Regions from separate parts of the Saccharospirillum sp. ABV4_185 genome, predicted to be linked through region 1. Evidence: predicted binding sites of a transcription regulator. Region 1 holds the regulator's gene; each other region holds the start of a gene.
What was found. Region 1 encodes PhoB, which activates phosphate uptake and scavenging genes when phosphate is short. Its sites were predicted from a motif close to TGTCATANNNNTGTCANA; they were not measured.
Positions count from the first base shown of each region.

Region 2: the regulator PhoB is predicted to act here: its motif matches at 1,317-1,334, upstream of ACXAE6_RS13010 (phosphatase PAP2 family protein).
Region 3: the regulator PhoB is predicted to act here: its motif matches at 1,024-1,041, upstream of ACXAE6_RS17555 (UDP-2,3-diacylglucosamine diphosphatase).
Region 4: the regulator PhoB is predicted to act here: its motif matches at 1,169-1,186, upstream of ACXAE6_RS06605 (choice-of-anchor I family protein).

Region 1 covers NZ_JBSWUW010000001.1:1,834,348-1,836,546, reverse strand. Annotated here, with positions in the region: gene ubiA (4-hydroxybenzoate octaprenyltransferase) at 1-776, shown strand, start outside; gene phoB (phosphate regulon transcriptional regulator PhoB) at 886-1,593, shown strand; gene phoR (phosphate regulon sensor histidine kinase PhoR) at 1,590-2,199, shown strand, end outside.
Region 2 covers NZ_JBSWUW010000001.1:2,740,521-2,742,719, reverse strand. Annotated here, with positions in the region: gene ACXAE6_RS13015 (MJ1255/VC2487 family glycosyltransferase) at 1-729, opposite strand, end outside; gene ACXAE6_RS13010 (phosphatase PAP2 family protein) at 726-1,253, opposite strand; gene ACXAE6_RS13005 (HIT domain-containing protein) at 1,363-1,800, opposite strand; gene ACXAE6_RS13000 (GNAT family N-acetyltransferase) at 1,914-2,199, shown strand, end outside.
Region 3 covers NZ_JBSWUW010000002.1:85,230-87,428, forward strand. Annotated here, with positions in the region: gene cysE (serine O-acetyltransferase) at 1-97, shown strand, start outside; gene ACXAE6_RS17555 (UDP-2,3-diacylglucosamine diphosphatase) at 158-967, opposite strand; gene ACXAE6_RS17560 (methyl-accepting chemotaxis protein) at 1,083-2,199, opposite strand, start outside.
Region 4 covers NZ_JBSWUW010000001.1:1,424,615-1,426,813, forward strand. Annotated here, with positions in the region: gene ACXAE6_RS06605 (choice-of-anchor I family protein) at 1-1,108, opposite strand, end outside; gene ACXAE6_RS06610 (LysE family translocator) at 1,264-1,881, shown strand; gene ACXAE6_RS06615 (LysR family transcriptional regulator) at 1,870-2,199, opposite strand, start outside.

The DNA.
Region 1 (2,199 bases):
CCGCCCTCTGGCTGGCTGCCGGTGGTTTGCCACCCATTCATCTGGTGCTGATCTTTATTCTGGGTACCGTGGCCATGCGCAGCGCCGGCTGTGTGATCAACGATTACGCCGATCGTCATTTCGATGGCCACGTTAAACGCACCGCCACCCGGCCGCTGGCTCAGGGTCTGGTCAGCGAGCGCGCGGCGTTAACATTGTTCGCGGTATTAACGCTGATCGCCTTTGCGCTGGTGCTGCTGACCAACCGCACCACCGTGCTGATGTCCTTCGTCGGGCTGTTTCTGGCGGCGCTTTATCCTTTCATGAAGCGCCATACCTACCTGCCGCAACTGTTTCTGGGCGCTGCCTTTTCCTGGGCCATTCCGATGGCCTACACCGCCGTGGACGCGCCTTTTACTACCGCCACCTGGCTGCTCTATATCGCCAATATTCTGTGGACGGTGCACTACGACACCCTCTACGCCATGGTCGATCGCGATGACGATCTGAAAATCGGCGTTAAATCGACCGCCATTCTGTTCGGCGATGCCGACCGCTTAATGGTCGGTCTGTTGCAGATCATGACCTGGGTCGCCTGGTTGTTGTTGGGACTGCATGCTGATCTGGGTCTGTTCTGGGGCCTGGGCCTGGCCGTCGCCGCCGGTTGTTTTGTGTTCCAGCAGTGGTTGATTCGCCATCGCGAACGCGACCCGAGCTTTCGCGCCTTTCTCAATAATCACTGGGCCGGGATGGCACTGTTCGTCGGTGCGGTGATCGATCTGGGTACGCCGCTGTAACAGCTGCCTTGCGACGCATTGCAGATTTTTGACAATATGATGAAAGCTGTAACACTGCTGTCATCAAAGCCGCGTCTAATAGTCACGAACGTGATAGCCGGGGTTACTCATGAACGCTCGCAGCATTCTTATTGTTGACGACGAATCCGCCATTCGTGAAGTCATTGCCGCCGCTTTGGAAATGGCAGGTTACCGCACGCTTGAAGCGGCCGATGCTACCGAAGCCCATGCGCTGGTGGTCGACCAGAAACCAGACCTGATCCTGCTCGACTGGATGATGCCGCAAGTCAGTGGCATCGAGTTGGCGCGGCGTCTGAAGCGTGATCCGCTGACCGCAGAAATCCCCATCATCATGCTCACCGCCAAAGGCGAGGAAGATCACAAGATCACCGGTCTGGAAGCGGGCGCCGATGATTACATCACCAAGCCGTTTTCACCGCGTGAACTGGTGGCTCGTCTGAAAGCCGTGTTGCGTCGCGCTACGCCGGCCGGGGTTGATGAACCCATCGAAATCCAGGGTCTGACACTCGATCCAGCCAGCCACCGCGTTTACGACGCCAGCGGCGAGCTGAGCATGGGCCCGACCGAATTCCGCCTGCTGCAATTCTTTATGAGCCACCCTGAGCGCGCCTACACCCGGTCTCAACTGCTCGATCAGGTCTGGGGCGGTAATGTCTATGTCGACGAACGCACCGTGGACGTTCATATTCGCCGCCTGCGTAAAGCCCTGGGCTCGCCGCACGAGGCGCTGGTGCAGACGGTGCGCGGCACTGGATATCGCTTCTCCACCAAAGTTTCGGCACAATCGGCTTCATGATCCGAGACATTCGTCGGCCTTATTACCGTAATCTGCTGCTCTTCTTCGCCGCCGTCGCCACGGTCGGCTTCCTTTTGGGTTATCCGCTTCGGGCGTTGTTGGTGGCGTCCCTTGGCTGCCTGCTGTGGCAGTTGTTTCAGCAAGGACGCTTGATCCAATGGCTGCGCAATGGCGCACGCTCTGAACCACCCGACGCCGGTGGCCTCTGGGGCATGGTGTTCGATCACTTCTACAGCGTGCAGCGCGATCATCGTCAGCAAGTGCGGCACCTGCAAAACGTCATCAGCCGCATTCAGACCTCCACCCAGGCGCTGCGAGATGGCGTTATTCAGCTCGATCGTCAGGGTGCGCTGGAATGGTGGAACCCGGCGGCCGAAGCGCTGCTCAGCCTGAAGCCTCAGGATCAGGGCCAGTTGCTGACCAATCTGCTGCGCGATCCGACCTTTGTGCGCTTCTACAACAAGGGCGAAATGAGCGAGACGGTGCAGCTGGAAAACCCGGCCTTTCCGGATCGCTACATCGATGTGTCCATGACCATCTACGGCAAGGGTGAACGCCTGCTGTTGATCCGCGACACCACGCGCATTAAGCAACTGGAGCAAATGC
Region 2 (2,199 bases), 910 kb from region 1:
GATCACGCTGCCGCATTCGGCGAGCGACGCCTGGAAACCATCGCGGCTGAAGCCGCGCACCGTCACCTGACCATACTGGCCGGGCTCAATATCGCCGCAGTGCATCACAAACCGCACCCGGCTGTTGACCTCGTTCAGCAACGCCAGCGTCGCTTCACTGTTTTCGAACGGCAGGTAAACCAGGGCTTTATCGAGCGAACCGGGTTTGGGTTCCGGCGTGGATTCAATAATCGGCGGCAGAATAGGCGCGCCGAAATGATGCCAGTGCACACCCAACCCCACGGTAACCGGCGCAAACCAACGCATGATGGCTTCAGACACCACCGAATGCCCGGCCTTGGGAATATCGTGATTAAAAGCGTACTGATGGCCGACACCCACACAAGGCATGCCCTGAGAGCGCGCAGCCCAGGCCACGACCGGTTCGAAATCGGTGACCACCAGGTCGTATTGGCTCAGCTCAAGCGAGCGAATATCGCGCCAGAGGCCGCGCATGGAGGTGTCGTTCATGGTGCGACGCAGATCAATGCGACCATCACGGGTAGCGAAGGTCAGACCTTTGAACACCCGAAAATCGCCGAAGGCGTCCATATCGAAAAAGCGTTCGCGCTCGCGACCGGAAAACACCCAATCGACATCAACACCGGCATGCGCCAGCGCTTCGGCCATCACCCGGGCTCGGGTGATATGGCCATTACCAGTGCCCTGAACGCCGTAGAGGATTTTCACAGTACAAACCCTCCCAGCGCCCAGAAGCCGACCAGCGAACCCAGGGTTGCGCCAACCAATGTATCGGTCGGGAAATGCACACCCAGGAAAATGCGTGACATGGCCACACAGCACGACCACAGCAACAGCGCCGGCACCAATACCGGCAGCTGACTGGCCACCAGCACGGTAAACAGGAAGGCGGCCGAGGTATGGCCCGAGGGGAAACTGAATTTATCGGACGGAATGATAAAGCTGGTGAAATCGTCGATGGCTTCTTGGGGTCGGTTACGCCGGCAGGTGTTTTTCAGCACCCAGTAGATGCCGCGTTCCACCGCGAAAGCCACTACAGCCACCTTAACCAAGGCCATGCCGGACTCTGGCTGAGTCACGCCATAGACGGCAAAGAACAGCAGGTAGAGCCAGCCATCGGCGGTACGTGACACCGCACGACTCAAGGCAGTGATACGCTCACGGCGACGACGCGCCATGCACCAATTGAATGTCAGGGTGTCAAGCTGTTGGATTCGGTGCAGCCATTTCATGAAGAAGCCTCCATCGTCATGGCGTCTATTATTCATTCGCCCGTGTCACCTTTCTGACTTTTTGATGAAGTTTTAATGACAACCCTGACCCTAACGAAAATCCGCTGCATCAACCAGCCGGCGGTTCAGCCGCTTTAAAGACCGAGGTTTCAAACGCCGACTGCAAGCTCAGCACGCGCTGGCGCAAGGCACCACGTGGATAAGCCTTGGCCGGAACGGCGCCCCAAACCGGGTTGGGCCAGGCCGCATCGGTTTGTTTGCGCACCACATGATGGATATGCAACTGCGACACCACATTGCCCAGCGCCGCTATGTTCATCTTGTCACCTTTGAAGGTGGCCATCAGGCGTTCAGCGACGAAGCTGCTTTCCCAGATCAATTGTTCCTGATCGTCTTCGTCCAGCTGGTAAATCTCGCTGATATCCTCACGCTGAGGTACCAGTATCAACCAGGGGTAGTTGGCGTCTTTCATCAGCAGAATGCGATTCAGCATCAATTCGCCAACTTCGACGCAATCATTCTGCAAGCGGTGATCCAGTTCGAACATCGAGCCCTCCTTTGTCGCCATTGTACCGCAAAGGAACAGATGTATAAGTGGGCACTGGGTCTGCCTGCACGCAACCGATATAATGCCTCGGCACTTTCCCAGGAATGGCCTCTATGCCCGACGTTCAGTGGCACACCCAATGGCCCCAACACCTAGGCCAACACACCGATAACCCGTTCAGCCGCGCCAGCTTTTTGCGCGCTCTGGAAAGCAGCGGCGTGTGTAGCCTTGATGGGGGCTGGTCGCCGCATCATCTGCACTGGCAGGACGAACAACAGGAACTGGCGCTGCCCTGCTACGCCAAAACCCACTCCTGGGGGGAATACGTCTTCGATTGGGCCTGGGCGCACGCCTACGAACAACACGGCCTGCCCTACTACCCCAAACTGGTCTGCGCCA
Region 3 (2,199 bases), on a different contig from region 1:
CGACGCCAGTTACAAAGCCTTGGAAGTGCCTAAGCTGAGCGATGCCGATTTCGCCCCGATTGAAGATTCGGACCGTTCCGCCAACAGCAGTGGTTGAGGCTGTTATCGAGCAACAAAAAAAACGCGCCGACTGGCGCGTTTTTTTTGTTAGCAACGATCAGCTGTGAGCCGCCGGACGTCTGGGTGCGCGCCAACTCGGCGACGGATGCAGGTGCGTACCGGTCTGGGCGTGCGGCACTTCGAGCAGTTCCAGGCTGCCGTCTTGGTGTTCCAGCAGGGCGGAGCAGCTTTCTACCCAGTCGCCGTCGTTGGCGTAGACGAAGCCATCGTTGATGCGCAGTTTGCTTTGGTGAATGTGGCCGCAGACGACGCCTTGAACACCTTGCTCGCGGGCGTAGTGGATGACCTTTTCTTCAAAGCTTTCGATATAGGCGCGGGCTTTTTTCGAGCGCATTTTCAGTGCGCCGGGCAGCGACCAGTACGGCTTGCCGAAAAAGCCGCGCAGCCGATTCAGATGACGGTTCAGAGTGACGACGGTTTCGTACAGCCATTCGCCGATATGCCACCAGAAGTGACCGCAGTAGATGTCGTCGTCGAAGCGGTCGCCGTGCAGCAGCAAATAACGTTCGCCACTGGCGGCGGTGTGAATGGCTTCGTGTTCGACGCGCACCGGGCCAAGGTGCGTATCGGCGAAGTGGCGGAAAAACGGATCGTGATTGCCGGGGACATAGACCACTGCAGTGCCGCTTTTGGCTTTGGCAAGAATCAGTTTGAGGATGCTTTCGTGATGCTTGTGCCAGCGGCCCTTGCGGGTACTGAGCTTCCACAGGTCGACGATGTCGCCGAGCAGATAGAGGTAGTCGGTGTCGGTGTTATTGAGAAAGTCGGCCAGCAAATCCACCTGGCTGTTGGGGTTGGCGAGGTGAATATCGGAAATGAACACAGCGCGTACGCGACGTTGGGTCATGGCTCAGTCTCCCATGGCAGAGTTAGGCCAAGGCTAGGCTGGGTGGATGAAGCTAGGGTGACAGCATCATGACGCTTTGATGAATACGATGACATCTATGCCAGTATTCACCGGGCTAAAAATTCTCCCAACTATCCTCGTCATCATCGAGTTGAGGTTTCGGTGACGGTCTTGGCCTGTTAATCGCGATAGCGTTGGACGTTAATGGGTGCACAGAAGCGTGTTTAGGTGATGATTTGTTGGCGTTAGTAGGCGCTGTGGGTTTAATGCTGTGAGCAGTATGGTCGCTCTCGGTTAGTACAAATCGGTTTACATTTTTGGTTAATAAATCTGCTTGGCTTAATAGATTTTCAGAGGCCGCTGCAGCTTCTTCAACAAGGGCAGCGTTTTGTTGAGTCATTTCATCCATTTGGCTGACGGCTTTATCGATTTCATCCAACCCGGATGATTGCTCTGCAGACGCGCTGGCGATCTCAGTCATAATGTCATTGACCTGCTTGATCGCAGTCACGACCTCTCGCATGGTGTCACCGGATTTATTGACCAGCTCATTGCCATTGTTGATTTTCCCCGCTGACTCGGAGATGAGATCTTTAATGTTTTTTGCCGCATTCGCTGAGCGTTGCGCTAAGGTTCTTACCTCCGATGCAACAACCGCAAAGCCTCGCCCTTGTTCGCCCGCTCGAGCAGCCTCAACCGCAGCGTTAAGTGCCAGGATATTGGTTTGAAAAGCAATACCATCGATCATGCCAATGATATCCGAAATTTTTTGTGAGGATTCATTGATGGAAGCCATGGTTTTCACCACGTCTTCTATTAAGTGACCACCATCCAGAGCGATTGTTACTGCGTTGGATGCCAAGTTGTTAGCTTCTTTGGCATTGTTGGCATTTTGGCGAACAGTCGTGGTTAGCTCCTCCATACTAGAAGCTGTTTCTTCCAGACTAGAAGCTTGTTGCTCAGTGCGGTTCGAAAGGTCTGTGTTGCCATTGGAGATTTCACGAGCACCGTTATACACAGCATCAGATGCATTTTTAATATTGACGATAATCTCTGTCATGGTATCAAGCAGTGAGTTTACGCCTTCTGAGAGACTGAGCATCATGTCGGATTTGTCTGCCGTTGCCACTCGCTGGGTAAGGTCATTATTAACCGCGGCATTAACGGCTGAGTTAACCTGGCTAACGGTAAGTTGAAGCTGTTGTTCAGCTTCCACTTCAGCCGTAATATCC
Region 4 (2,199 bases), 410 kb from region 1:
CGTCTGCATCAAAATCGTACTGGGCCCCGGGTAAGGTGCCGCTGCAGTCGGCAGCGCTGTCGGCATCCGTGATGTATTCACGCGCATCGCCTTCGTTGGCGGTGACGAAGTAGTCCTGGCCGGCGACGCTGTAGCTGGCGATGGTATCCGGATGGTAGGTGCCCCACAGGTTGGCGTAACTGCGCAGCACCGCAGCCTCGTCGTCCTTGTCGGCATCGAGCGCATTTTCCGGGCGGCCGTGGTCTTTAAAGCCGAGTGGCAACACGGCGGTGATGCGCGGTGTGCCGGTCAGGCTGATGCGCGCGACGGCGTTGTTTTCCTGCAGCGAGACAAAGGCGGTGCGGCTATCGGCACTGACGCTGATGTATTCCGGCTCGATGTCCTGCGATGCGCGAATGACTTGCGGTCTCGGGTTGTTGCCGACCAGTACGTCCGCTGGCAGGTTGTGATCGAAGGCGGTGAAGTCGAGCTGGATGCCGAGATCAGCCGGCATGCCGTTGTCGATGGCAATGACGGTGACACTGCCTTCGGGGTCGCGCAGATAATCGCTGCGCGGCTCACCTTCGTTGGCGACCAGTGCAAAGCGACCGTCGGGTGAGAAAGTCACCATATCCGGCAGCGCGCCGGCGAGCACGCCTTTAACGAAGCGCGTGTCGCCGTCTTCGTTGAGGCGATAGAACAGCACGGCCCCGGCTTCGGTTTTGTTGTCGTGTTCAACGGCGATGGCCAGCAGGTCGTTGTTCACCGCCAGGCTGTTGGCGCCGCCAATATCGATGCGACGAATCCCACCACCGGGTGTGGCGACACGCACCGAACTGGGCAGATCACCGGCGCGGGCGCGCAGGTTGCTCAAGCGCAGCGGGTCGGCTGCGGCGCTGGTGGGCAACTGGTTCAGGTTGATGGCGGTGATCTGGCCGGTGGCGCCGTTGGTCATGTAGGCGTAGCCGGAAGCAGGATGGTAGGACACAATCTCGGCGGCGCTTTCGCCCAGAATGCCACTGGTGTGGCGCCCGAGAATGTCGATCGACAGCGTTGATTCGGCAAAGGCAACGCCGGTTAAAGCAAAGGCCAGCAAAGCACTGGCAAGACGGTGTGTCACAGTAGGCATGGGATTCTCGTTGTTTGAATGGCTGTGGCCGCAGAGCCTAGTGATCAAAGATGACAGTGGGACGACAGTCGGATGACAGCGCTGACAGCCCTGGGGTAGAGTCGCCCTTCTTTATGGCAGCACCCTTTAGCGATTCACTTTATGGAGACACCCCTATGAGTTGGGCAACCTGGTTGGCCGTGGTCGGAATTTGCATGCTCGGCGCGATGTCGCCCGGGCCGTCTCTGGCGGTGGTGTTGCGCCATACGCTGACCGGTGGCCGTCGCAATGGCGTAACCGTCGCATTGCTGCACGGTCTGGGCGTCGGCTTCTACGCGCTGTTGAGCATTCTTGGTCTCGCGGCTGTTATTACCGCTTCGCCGCTGGCCTTTGCCGTGCTGCAATGGGGTGGCGCGGCGTATCTGGTCTGGCTGGGCATTCAGGGTTTGCGCGCCCGGCCGGCGTCGGAAAGTGATTTTCAGGCCGGGCCAAGTCAGGCCAGTTCGGCGCGTGATGGCTTTCTGGTGGTGTTTTTAAACCCCAAAATCGCGGTCTTCTTTCTGGCGTTGTTCTCTCAGGTGGTGGGTCTGGACACCAGCTTTGTGGCTAAGCTGACCTATGCAGCCACGGCCATGATCATCGATGGTTGCTGGTATTTGCTGGTGGTCTGGCTGTTCTCCAATCCGCGTTGGATGGCGGCGTTGCGGCGCAGCAGCCTGTGGCTGGAGCGGGTGTTCGGCGTCATTCTGATCGCTCTCGCCGGCCGTCTGGTGGTGGGGATTTTACGCACCTAACGCCGGCATCAGGCGCGTCAGTGCCTGACGCAGTTCCTGGCCGCTGCTCTGGTGATAAACCTGTTTGCGACAAATCAAATAAGCCGGGCGACTGAGCCCGGCTTTACCCAGATCGATACAGGCGCTGTCGTCCGCTAACAGCCGGGCAATACCGCGCGGCGCCAGCGCATGACCCCAGCCCGACAACGCCAGTCGCGTTGCCGCCAGCGACGATTCCACCGGCCATTTCGGTTCCAGTCCCAGCGCCCGGGCGTGCTGTTCGATACCGCGCCAGGTGTGCGATTTCTCTTCGATGCAGATGATCGGCAAGGCTTCACT